One region of the Lysinibacillus sp. fkY74-1 genome, then DNA from elsewhere that is predicted to be linked to it. Evidence: riboswitches for the same ligand, from Rfam matches in the RefSeq annotation. Region 1 holds a riboswitch; the other holds the start of a gene.
The links. A riboswitch is a leader RNA that binds a small molecule or an ion and turns the genes downstream of it on or off. The one in region 1 is predicted to bind thiamine pyrophosphate.
Positions count from the first base shown of each region.

Region 1 (5,788 bases):
TTTCATTAAAAAGCTTTGTGTCCCCACAAGTTGCCTATGTAGGTGAGCAACAACAACTGGTAACAGAAGTGCATGCAACAACAGCTGGACAAGGCGAGCTATTATTATATGAAAATGATGAACTGATTCATCGTGAGGGAGTCGAGCTAGCCGAAGGAACGAATATGTTTACCTATAAACATGCAGCGACTGGTGAAGGGCTGGTGAAATATGAAGCTGTTGTTCAAGTAGGACAGGACGCAATATTTGAAAACAATAAATTAACAAGTGTCACAATGGTACAAAGCGAACCACATTTACTCATTGTGAATGGCTATGAAACAGCTTCACCAATAGCGTCGGCACTTGGTCAGCAATCAATAGGCTATGATGTAAAATCACCTGAAAGCTTGCCAAATGAACTCTCCAGTTATTTGCAATATAATGCCATTATTTTTGATAATGTACCGGGACATTTAGTCGGTGAGGCAAAAATGAGTGTGATAGAGCAAGCAGTCAAAAACTTTGGTGTTGGTTTTGCAATGGTGGGTGGAGAAAATAGCTTTGGTTTAGGTGGTTATTTTAAAACACCAATTGAAACTTTATTACCTGTTGAAATGGAGATAAAGGGGAAAGAACAATTACCTTCGCTAGGACTTGTCATTGTGTTAGACCGTTCTGGCAGTATGTCAGGATCCAAGCTAGAGCTTGCAAAGGAAGCGGCTGCACGATCAGTTGAAATGCTACGTGATGAAGATACATTAGGATTTATAGCATTTGATGATCGTCCTTGGGAAATTATAGAGACTGGACCTTTGAATAATAAAGAAGAGGCAGTGGATACCATTTTATCCGTTACACCAGGAGGCGGAACAGAAATCTATGGTTCACTGGCAAAAGCATATGAAAACCTAGCAGATATGAAACTGCAACGTAAGCATATTATTCTTTTAACGGATGGACAATCGCAGCCAGGAAATTATGACGATTTAATTGAACAAGGAAAAGATAACGGAATAACCTTATCGACAGTAGCTATTGGTCAAGACGCGGATGCAAACTTATTGGAAGCTCTGAGTGAGATGGGGAGTGGACGCTTCTACAATGTTATCGATGAGCAAACTATTCCGTCCATTTTATCTCGTGAAACGGCCATGATTTCCCGTACGTACATTGAAGATAATCCATTCTATCCTGTACTGTATAATGCAGGGGGATGGAATACGCTATTTGCCAATGGCGTTCCACAAATGAATGCTTATATTGGAACAACCGCAAAGCAGGGTGCTACCGTCGTGGCTGAAAGCGAAAAGGAAGATCCAGTATTAGCACAATGGCAATACGGTCTTGGCAAAACATTCGCATTTACTTCTGATTCAACAGGAAAGTGGTCAGGAGACTGGGCAAGATGGCAGGACTGGGGCACATTTTGGCAAACGCTTATTTCGCAAATGCTCCCAAGTTATAATGACGTTGCCTACGATGTAAGAGTAGAATCAGATGGATCCTTTATGATTACAGACCCTACAAATGAAGCAGCATTTTTAGATATTGTGGCTGTTAATGAAGCGGGTGAAGAGCTAGACACACAGCTTGAAACTATATCAGCCTCTCAGGTGCGAGCTGTGGTACAAGCTGAGCCGGGGTTAATCTTCTTCCGTATCGCTGATGAAAAGGAAACGATTTATCAGGCGGGATTAAGTGTTCCTTACAGCGCTGAATATGAACTTCTTCCTGTTAATGATAAATTAATAGAAGAAATAACCGAACAAACAGGTGGTGCTGTTTTAAAAGAACCACAAGAAGTGTTCCGTGACTTTACAAAGCAAGGGGCGGATCGTCAAAACATTGCCACATGGCTTCTCCTTGCAGGTATGCTCTTATTCTTTATTGATATAACAATAAGGCGCTTTGGCTGGAATTTCCTAACGAAGTCGAAGAAAAAGGAGCAACTGGTAGAGGATCTCCCTGTACAAGCAGAAGACACGAATGTAGCACAACTATTAAAGGGTATGAAAAAACGCCAATAATTTAGTTTAGATGAAAGCAGTGCGAATTTCGCACTGCTTTTTGTACATTCATGGAAAAAGAAATCCTGCTACGACACTATTTAATAAAGAGAGTAGGATTAAAATATCTTACTAGCACCGTTTTTCGCAAACTGCTAGCTACTAAAATGCCTAAAATTGCTCCAATTGTACTTGATATTAAAAAGGCAGGCATAAAAAACAAGGCTGCTACGGAAGTTCCCATTAGTACCTTTGCATAGGGCACTGCTACAAGTGATGCTAGAAGACCAGTGCCAATCACTTCACCCAAACCAGCAAACCAAATTTTACCGCTATATTTATAGGCAAGCCCTGCGCATAATGCACCAATAATACTACCAGGAATGGCTAAAAGAGAGCCTGTCCCTGTAAGGATTCGAATAATGGCCGTAACAAAGGCAACTACAACTGTAGATACGGGTCCAAGTATAATGGCTCCTATTACGTTAATAGCGTGCTGCACCGGATAAGCACGAGCAATCCCAGTTGGAATGGAGATAAAAGTAGAACCTGCAATAGCAATCGCTACTAATAAAGCCATAATTGTTAATTTTCTAATAGACATGTTAGGTGTACTCCTTTTCATTTTAGCCACTAGGAAAATGAAAAAAGCCGCTTCCTTCAAACGACAGGAAGCGGCCTTGCTTATACACTGAAAATAGCAAGAAGCGCCACTTCCCTCCGCTAGTATGAACTAGATCAGGTTCGAAGGGTCCGTATATAACCATATACGTCTCAGCCTTTAGAAGACTCCCCTAGTGGTAAGTATTTTTCTATTTTTTAGAAGTGTAACATACTTCAATAAATAGTCAATAAGAGTTACCTATTAATGTGAATCTGGATGCATAAGCTGAGGCGCCTTTTTCAATGTCCAAATCAGGGCAAGGAAGAAGCAAGCTAATAAGATAATGGCACCAAAAATATAAGGACTGTTCATATTCCAGTCAAATAAAAAACCAGCCAAAGCGGGTCCAATCATATTTCCTAGACTCATATAGGCATTATTCAAGCCGGCTGCGAATCCTTGCTCTTTTTCTGCAAGTTTTGATATGAGAGTATTAACAGCTGGACGAATCAACGTTGTCGCCGTAGAGAAGATGGTTGCAACAACTAATATTAGTGCAAAACCAGAAACAAATAATATTAAGAAAATAGCAACGGCCGCAATAAATAAATTGACCAAAACTACTTTCATTTCACCAAACCGTTTAAAGAGTGGCGTAATAATAAACATTTGTACAATTACCCCAAACGCACCACCAACAACTAAAATGATGGCAATATCGCCAGGTGAGTAATTAAATTTCTCTGTCACAAATAGTGATAAGGTCGTTTGGAAGTTAGCAATCCCAAATGAGAATACCATCATAATAATTAACATAACAAAATAAGGCATATGTACAGAGCGAGCCATCTGTTTTACCAGATTATCTTGCTTTTGTCTATTTTGCGCAGTATTTGGCTTTGTAGATGGTAATAAAAAGTAAGATAAAATAGCCGCTAAAATGGCGGCAGCTCCCGCCATGAAAAATGGAAAATGTAAGCTAACCTTTGCAAGGAAACCACCAATTCCAGGGCCAATCATAAAGCCGAAAGACATAGCAGCTCCTAACAAACTCATTCCTTTTCCGCGTTCTTCATAAGTTGTCACGTCTGCTACAAAAGCCATAATAGGAGGTGCTACAAATGCAGAGCCAAGGCCACCTAAAAAACGTGCTAAAAAGAGCATCCATACATCTGTAGAAAGGCCAAAACCGATTTGTGCAAGTCCTGTTAGTATAAGACCGAAAATAATTAAATTTTTCCGCCCATACTGGTCCGAAAGATTCCCAGCAATTGGAGAAAATACGAATTGTGCTAAGGCGAACGTTGCAATAAGCATGCCTAGAACTTGTCCTGCTGCTCCAAATATTCTTAAATATTCAGGCATTACAGGAATAATAATTCCAATACTCCCCATTGCGATAAACATGTTAAACATTAAAATATACAAAGCCGCCTTATTGGACTTCTGCTGGGTCATCGACAAGCCCCCCTTTTTGTAATCAAATATAGTACAGTCTATCATAAAGAATTATGGCTGGCTAATAGTTGAGATTGCTGTAACTGGTTCGATATGTAGAATGATTTTCCAGAAAAGCTTTTATCTCATAAAAATTCGGGGTGTGGAGTGAGGAGAGAGAATTGCTTTTTCTAGAGACTTGAAGTAGGGAGAGTAAAAAACTAGTGAAAATAAATAATTGCGTTTGCCATGAGAAAGCTTACCTATAACCGTGTAGATGAAAGTTAAAGATGAAGTTATAATGCGCAGGTGTCGTACGACGTAGATTCAAGGTCTTTTTATGGATAAAGAAAAACTAAAGATTGCTGGCATCTTGAAAAAATTGATGATACCTAGACGAAGTGGGATTGTATGATCGACAACTGGTTACTAGTAGAATTTCTTTCTAAATATAGCGATACAAATGAATGCTTAAATAAAAAAGGCGAATTGGTTTGTAGACCAATTCGCTCTTATAAATTATCGAATACTCATTTTAAATTCTAAAAACAGTTCATTATATTTTCCTAAGTAATCTGGACCTAAGTTTTTGTATACCTCTAAGGTATCACGTTGGTCCTCAGATGGGTAGTAGCGTTCATCTGAAACTACTTCTGGGTCCATTAAGTCCATCGCAGCAATATTTGGCGTTGAATAGCCAACATAATCGGCATTTTGAGCACCGGATTCTGCACTTAGCATAAAATTGATGAAGGCATGTGCACCATCAATATTTTTCGATGTTTTGGGAATAACCATATTATCGAACCATAGATTGGAGCCCTCTTCAGGAACAGCAAAGTCCAACTCTTCATTTTCAAACATCATGTCTGCTGCCTGACCAGACCAAGTGAGGGCTACTGTTGCTTCATTATTAATCATTAATGGTGTAATTTCATCCCCAATGATCGCTTTTACGTTGGGCGCAAGTGTAATCAATTTGTCAGTTGCTTCCCGTAGTTCATTGTTATCCAATGAATTCAAGGAGTGTCCAAGACTATTTAACCCCATCCCAATCACTTCACGGGCACCGTCTACTAAAAATACTTTTCTTTTTAATGAAGGATCCCATAAATCGTCCCAAGAAGAGAAATCTAAATTTCCAACTAGTTTTGGATTATAGACAATCCCTACTGTTCCCCAAAAGTAAGGAACTGAATATTGATTGTTATCATCGAATGGTAAGTCTAAAAAGTAAGGGTCGATATTTTTTAAATTCGGTATTTTTGCTTTGTCTAAAGGAATCAATAAATTATCTTCCTTCATTTTTTCAATCATATACTCAGAAGGAACAGCAATATCGTAAGCTGTACCACCTTGCTGTATTTTTGTCATCATAGCTTCATTAGAGTCAAATGTTTCATAGATGACATGAATACCTGTTTCTTTTTCAAATTCCTTCAATAGATCAGGGTCAATATACTCTCCCCAGTTAAAAATGGTTAAAGTGTCTTTTCCACTTTTACCGCCACCTGCACTTAAGGCGTCAGCAGCATAGAATAAAAGGGCAGAAACAACAAGGATAGCGATGGTCGCTTGAATTAATGACTTCATTGTTGTCCCTCCGTTCTTTTGCTTGTACGACTTGTAATGAAGTAATAACCAACCACAACGATAACGGTTACAAAGAATACTAATCCAGAAATAGCGTTAACTGTGAGAGATATTCCTGCGCGAGCCATCGAGTAGATTTCTACCGATAATGTACTGAAGCCATTGC
Region 1 covers NZ_CP170173.1:828,578-834,365, forward strand. Annotated here, with positions in the region: gene ACE1MS_RS03810 (VWA domain-containing protein) at 1-2,009, shown strand, start outside; gene thiW (energy coupling factor transporter S component ThiW) at 2,086-2,592, opposite strand; TPP riboswitch at 2,687-2,794, opposite strand; gene ACE1MS_RS03820 (MFS transporter) at 2,854-4,050, opposite strand; gene ACE1MS_RS03825 (ABC transporter substrate-binding protein) at 4,549-5,622, opposite strand; gene ACE1MS_RS03830 (ABC transporter permease) at 5,619-5,788, opposite strand, start outside.

Region 2 (5,788 bases), 2.0 Mb from region 1:
ATGATCATATGCAACAGGCTGCCATAGTGAACTTGAGCCAATATCTTGGATCGTGCCATCCACCTTTAAATAGGCAATCCTTTTATCAAAATTATCCCCTTCGATTACATTTTCATATACATCTAAGTTATTTCCTGCCATTAAACTATCAAAATTACCTAGGAAATCTGCTTTAAATAGCGCAAAAATGGTATTAATCCCCAATGAAAACAGTAAAAGAACACCTGCTACTATTAATGCAACCCACCTTTTAACATTCATCTCTTTCCGCCTCCTTATGACGTAATACGTATGACTTGCTCATTAGTTTCATTTTTTTGCAATAATATGCAATTAGTTTTATTCTATTTATTTCCTCATAATACCTTACCTAAAATTACAAAAAAAATCAAAGTTCATTTCTTTGATGAACTCTGATTTTCGACATTATTTCCTAGGAAATGATTATTGTATACATTTTTTTATTTCTTGTTGCCTTAATTCGACACGTCTAATTTTACCAGATGCAGTTTTGGGTAACTCTGTAACAAATTCAATAGCACGTGGATATTTATAAGGTGCTGTTAATGATTTCACATGATTTTGAAGGGTTTGAATAAGCCCTTGATCACCATTAACACCATACTGCAGGATAATAAATGCTTTAACGATGTTCCCGCGAACTCTATCAGGGCTTGCAATGACAGCAACCTCTTTCACAGTCGGATGCTTCATCAACGCATCCTCCACTTCAAAGGGTCCAATTGTGTAACCTGAGGAAATAATGACATCATCCCCGCGTCCTTCAAACCAAAAGTAGCCGTCCGCATCTTTATAAGCTCGATCCCCTGTTATATACCAATCACCACGAAATTGTAAATTTGTACGTTCTGGATCATTTAAATATCTTTTAAAGAGTGCAGGTGTTTCTCGATGAACGGCAATATCACCTACTTCTCCTATAGCTACTGGCTCACCAAAATCGTCTATAATTTCAACGGTGTTGCCAGGGGTAGGCTTCCCCATCGAACCAACTCTTGCCTCCATACCTACCATAGTCCCTACCAGTAAGGTATTTTCTGTTTGACCATAACCATCTCGCACCTGTAGATGAAAAGTATCCGCGAATTTTTTTATAACTTCACTGTTCAAGGGCTCACCTGCTGAAACAGCTTGTCGAATTGAACTGATATCATACTCCTGTAAATTGTCAAGTGCTGCCATAAAACGATATTCAGTCGGTGTACAACATAAGATATTCATTTTAAATTTTTCAAGCAATGTTAAATAGGTTGCCGCATCAAACTTTCCTTTATAGACAAAAGCAGTGGCACCACTGCCTAAAATGGCGAGAAACGGGCTCCAAATCCATTTTTGCCATCCTGGTGCTGCGGTTGCCCATACAATATCATTTTCTTGTACTCCTAGCCAATGAGGAGCTGTTGTCCGTAAATGTGCATAGCCCCAGCTATGCGTATGCACTGCAGCTTTCGGATTTCCTGTTGTGCCACTTGTATAAGCTAAAAATGCATGGTCTGTACTTTTTGTTGGTGTAGAACTTATGTAAGTTGTTGGTTGCTTTCGCATTATGTCTAACAATGGCTGCCATGGCTCATGAGCATTTCCAATAACAAATAGCTGCACCTCTTGTAAATTTTCTACTTGATCAAATTGCTGAATGTAAGGCTCAAAGGCCACAATTGCTTTAGCATCGGCATGATGAATACGATACTCAATATCTTTTGTTCTTAGCATTTCAGAGCTTGGAATGATTGTTAAACCCGCTTTTAATGCAGCAATATAGACAATGTATGCTTCTACTGAGCGTGGTACCATCACTAAAATGACATCACCTTTAGTTAATCCATTTTTTGTAAATACATGTGCCGCCTGATTCGCTCTTTCAAGTAAATGTGCGTAGGTGATAAATTGTACATCAGAATGCTCTTCATAAATTATCAATGCATTTTTAGTTGAATCCTTAGCATATTTTTCAAATTCATCAGTTATGTTATACCATTCTGGTGCTACTAATTCTTGTCTTTTCATGGCAAATGCCCCCTTTTGATAAGACACATTATACTCCTTTCTTAGAATTTTCAATGGTTTACACTTGATTTGAGTAAAGTCATGACAACTATCATACTTACCTATATGGCATCAGTCACGTTTTGCTGATAGGAAAACTTGCTATTGAATACATATGAAAAGTATGGTACATTTTGGTCAACTAAAAGCAAGATTGCAGGGGGACTCATAAAGAGTTGAGAAGGTAAAACCTGACCCTTTGAACCTGTTAGTTAATACTGACGTAGGGAGCAATGAACATCTTTTTTTCAGATGAAAGGCTCTTTTTCGTGCATTTTTACACAAAAGAGCCTTTTTTTGCGTGCTTACGTCCACCCATGAAGGAGGACTAAAATGATTTTTCAAACGATTCGTCAACAACAACCGCTTATACACTGTATAACTAATTATGTTGTGGCTAATTTCCAAGCAAATGGCTTATTGGCATTAGGAGCCTCTCCTGTCATGGCTGATGACAGCCATGAGGTAGAAGAAATGGTCGCCATTGCAGAAGCTCTTTTAATCAATATTGGTACACTGAATGATCGAACAAAGGAAGCGATGCTGTTAGCAGGAAAAAAGGCAAATACCCTTGGTATTCCTGTTATATTAGATCCAGTTGGCGCAGGTGCCACAGTTTATCGCAAGGAAACCGTACACCAATTACTTACAGACATACAATTTGCGGTCATACGCTGTAACAAGGGAGAACTTGCGGCATTAGTGAATGTGGAATGGCAACAAAAAGGTGTTGATAGTGGTGATGGATTTATTGACATAGAAACAGAAGCAACATTATTGGCTCAACGCTACAACTGTATAGTCATTGTTACAGGCGAACATGATTTTATGACAGACGGTGTGCAGAGCCAATGGATAACTGGTGGAAATTCACAAATGACAGAAGTCACTGGTACAGGCTGTTTACTTAGTGCTATATGTGGAGCCGCATACTCTTCAGGAGAAGATCCATACAGTCAATTAGTGGAAACCCTCACTTACTACAAAAAAGCAGCTGAGCTAGCATCAGCCTTTACAGAGGATATCGGGGATATTCAAATTGCTTTGCTAAATGCCCTTCATCGTCTTTCAAAGGAGGGTGAGGCTTCATGCATATTGTAACGACAATTGCAGGCTCAGATAGTGGTGGTGGCGCTGGTATTCAGGCTGATTTAAAAACATTCCAGGAATTAGGGGTTTTCGGTACCTCAGTTATTACAGCTTTAACTGCTCAAAACACACGAGGTGTAACAGGGGTTTTCCCAATTGAAGTTAATTTTGTTGAAAAACAATTTCATGCATTACTAGAAGATTTTTCGATTGCTGCGATTAAAACGGGGATGCTTTATTCCTCGGATATTATTCAGACAATCGCACACATTTTACAGGATTTAAAAATCCCACTAATTGTTGATCCAGTTATGATTGCAAAAGGTGGAGAAAACTTATTGCAGCAAGAGGCTATTGAAGCCATGCGCATTTCTTTACTACCACTTGCTACAATTGTGACACCAAATATACCAGAAGCAGAGGCACTTACTGGAAGAAAAATAAATCAATTCTCTGATATGGAGGAGGTCGCTCAATGCTTTTTCCAACTAGGTGTTCACTGTGTCATCATTAAAGGTGGGCATCTCCCCAATTCGTTATATGCGATTGATTATGTATTTATAAAAAATGACAAATATTTTTCCATGCAGTCTCCTCGTATTCCAACGAAAAACACACATGGTACAGGTTGTACATTTTCAGCAGCTCTCACTGCTTTTATTGCTCAAGGTTTGACAATTGAAAAAGCTGTTATTGAAGCTAAAAAATTTATACAATTAGCTATTATGCATGATTTAGCCATTGGTAATGGTCATGGCCCTACAAATCATTTTGCTTATCGGCTGCATAATGGTGCCTGCGAGGTGAAGTTAGTTGAAACGTGAGGATTTACAGCTTTATTTTATTATGGGTACAAGCAATGTTTCCCATCAAGAGCCGTTAGTTGTTCTCGAAAAAGCGCTGAGGGCTGGCATAACCATGTTTCAATTACGTGAAAAAGGTCCTTACGCATTAACAGGACTAGCTTATGAGCAATTTGCCCGCCAGTGTCAACAATTATGTCAACATTACCATGTGCCGTTTATTGTTAACGATGACGTGGATCTAGCAGTACGACTTGGTGCTGATGGTGTCCATATTGGACAAGATGATGAACAGATTGCCATTGCACGGAAAAAAATGGCGAACCGAATTCTTGGCGTTTCCGTACATTCGCAGGAGGAACTACAAATAGCTATTGATCATCATGCTGATTATGTAGGTATCGGCCCTATTTTTGCCACAACATCTAAAAGTGATGCACAGCCACCATGTGGCACCAATTTTTTACAGAAGGCTTCCAAATTACAGCCTAACTTACCTATCGTGGCTATAGGTGGCATAAATGGGATAAATGCTGATATTGTTTTTCAAGCTGGTGCTGATGGAGTTGCTGTTATCTCTGCTCTCTGTGAAAGTGAGGATATTGAACAAACAGTATCCATATTTAAGTCTTTAAATCGCATAAAAAGATGATCTTTAAACAAACTAAAACCAGTGCCTTTTACGGTCACTGGTTTTAAGTTTATAAATGCTTATTTAGCATTTATTGGTTGTTGTTTGGCATACCCTTTAATTGAGATTCTGCCATTTGTACAAGACGTTTAGTGATTTCACCACCAACGGAACCGTTAGCACGAGCTGAAGCGTCAGCCCCTAATTGAACACCAAATTCTTGTGCAATTTCGTATTTCATTTGATCAAGTGCTTGTTGTACACCAGGTACTGCAAGCTGGTTTGAACTGCGGTTGTTGTTTGAAGCCATGTTTCTCACCTCCTTGTGAATATAGAATGTGCGTTATTAGATTTTTAATACAAAAAAAATAAAGGTAAATTGTACCTCTATTGGCATATGCCGAACTATACAAAAAAAAACGTCTCAAATAGGCTATTTGAGACGGTTTTTGAACTTTTGATTTATAAAAGATCAGCAAACTTATCTTGCTGTTGCTCTTCTTCTTTCTTAGGGAAAATATAGACCTCACGATTTTTGACAGCACGTGCTATAAGTTCATCAAAATCAGAAAAGCTTTCGTAATGCTCAACCTTTTCGAGCTTAGGCTTTGTTTTAGGACTAGCAGGCGTAAAGATTGTACAGCAGTCCTCGAAAGGCTGAATAGATATTTCATAGGTGCCAATTTGTTCAGCTAACTCAATGATTTCTAATTTATCTGATGAAATTAATGGTCGTAAAATAGGCGTATTCGTTACTGCATTTATAGCCGTTAAGCTTTCAAGTGTTTGACTCGCTACTTGTCCAAGGCTTTCTCCCGTGACAATCGCAAGAGCTCCGATTTCCTCACGTACTTGATCAGCAACCTTTAACATCATACGACGAGTTGTTGTCATTGATACATTAGATGGTACTTTCTCTTTAATCAATACTTGTATTTCAGTAAAAGGAATAACGTGCAAACGAATATTAGCACCAAATTTCGTTAACTCATTTGCAAGCACTTTTACTTTTTCTAATGAATTTTGGCTTGTATAGGGTGGACTAAAAAAGTGAATAGCTTCTAAACGGACTCCGCGTTTCATCATTAAATAACCTGCAACAGGACTATCAATACCACCTGAAAGCATTAACAATGACTTCCCATTTGATCCTACAGGCATTCCTCCTGCACCTGGAATGACTTGCGCCATCATATAG
Region 2 covers NZ_CP170173.1:3,430,306-3,436,093, forward strand. Annotated here, with positions in the region: gene sppA (signal peptide peptidase SppA) at 1-261, opposite strand, end outside; gene mbcS (acyl-CoA synthetase MbcS) at 445-2,028, opposite strand; TPP riboswitch at 2,216-2,314, shown strand; gene thiM (hydroxyethylthiazole kinase) at 2,401-3,168, shown strand; gene thiD (bifunctional hydroxymethylpyrimidine kinase/phosphomethylpyrimidine kinase) at 3,156-3,980, shown strand; gene thiE (thiamine phosphate synthase) at 3,970-4,611, shown strand; gene ACE1MS_RS16870 (alpha/beta-type small acid-soluble spore protein) at 4,682-4,900, opposite strand; gene thiI (tRNA uracil 4-sulfurtransferase ThiI) at 5,053-5,788, opposite strand, start outside.
Region 2: it holds a riboswitch for thiamine pyrophosphate, as region 1 does, so the genes downstream of both, thiM (hydroxyethylthiazole kinase) here and thiW (energy coupling factor transporter S component ThiW) in region 1, are expected to answer to the same signal.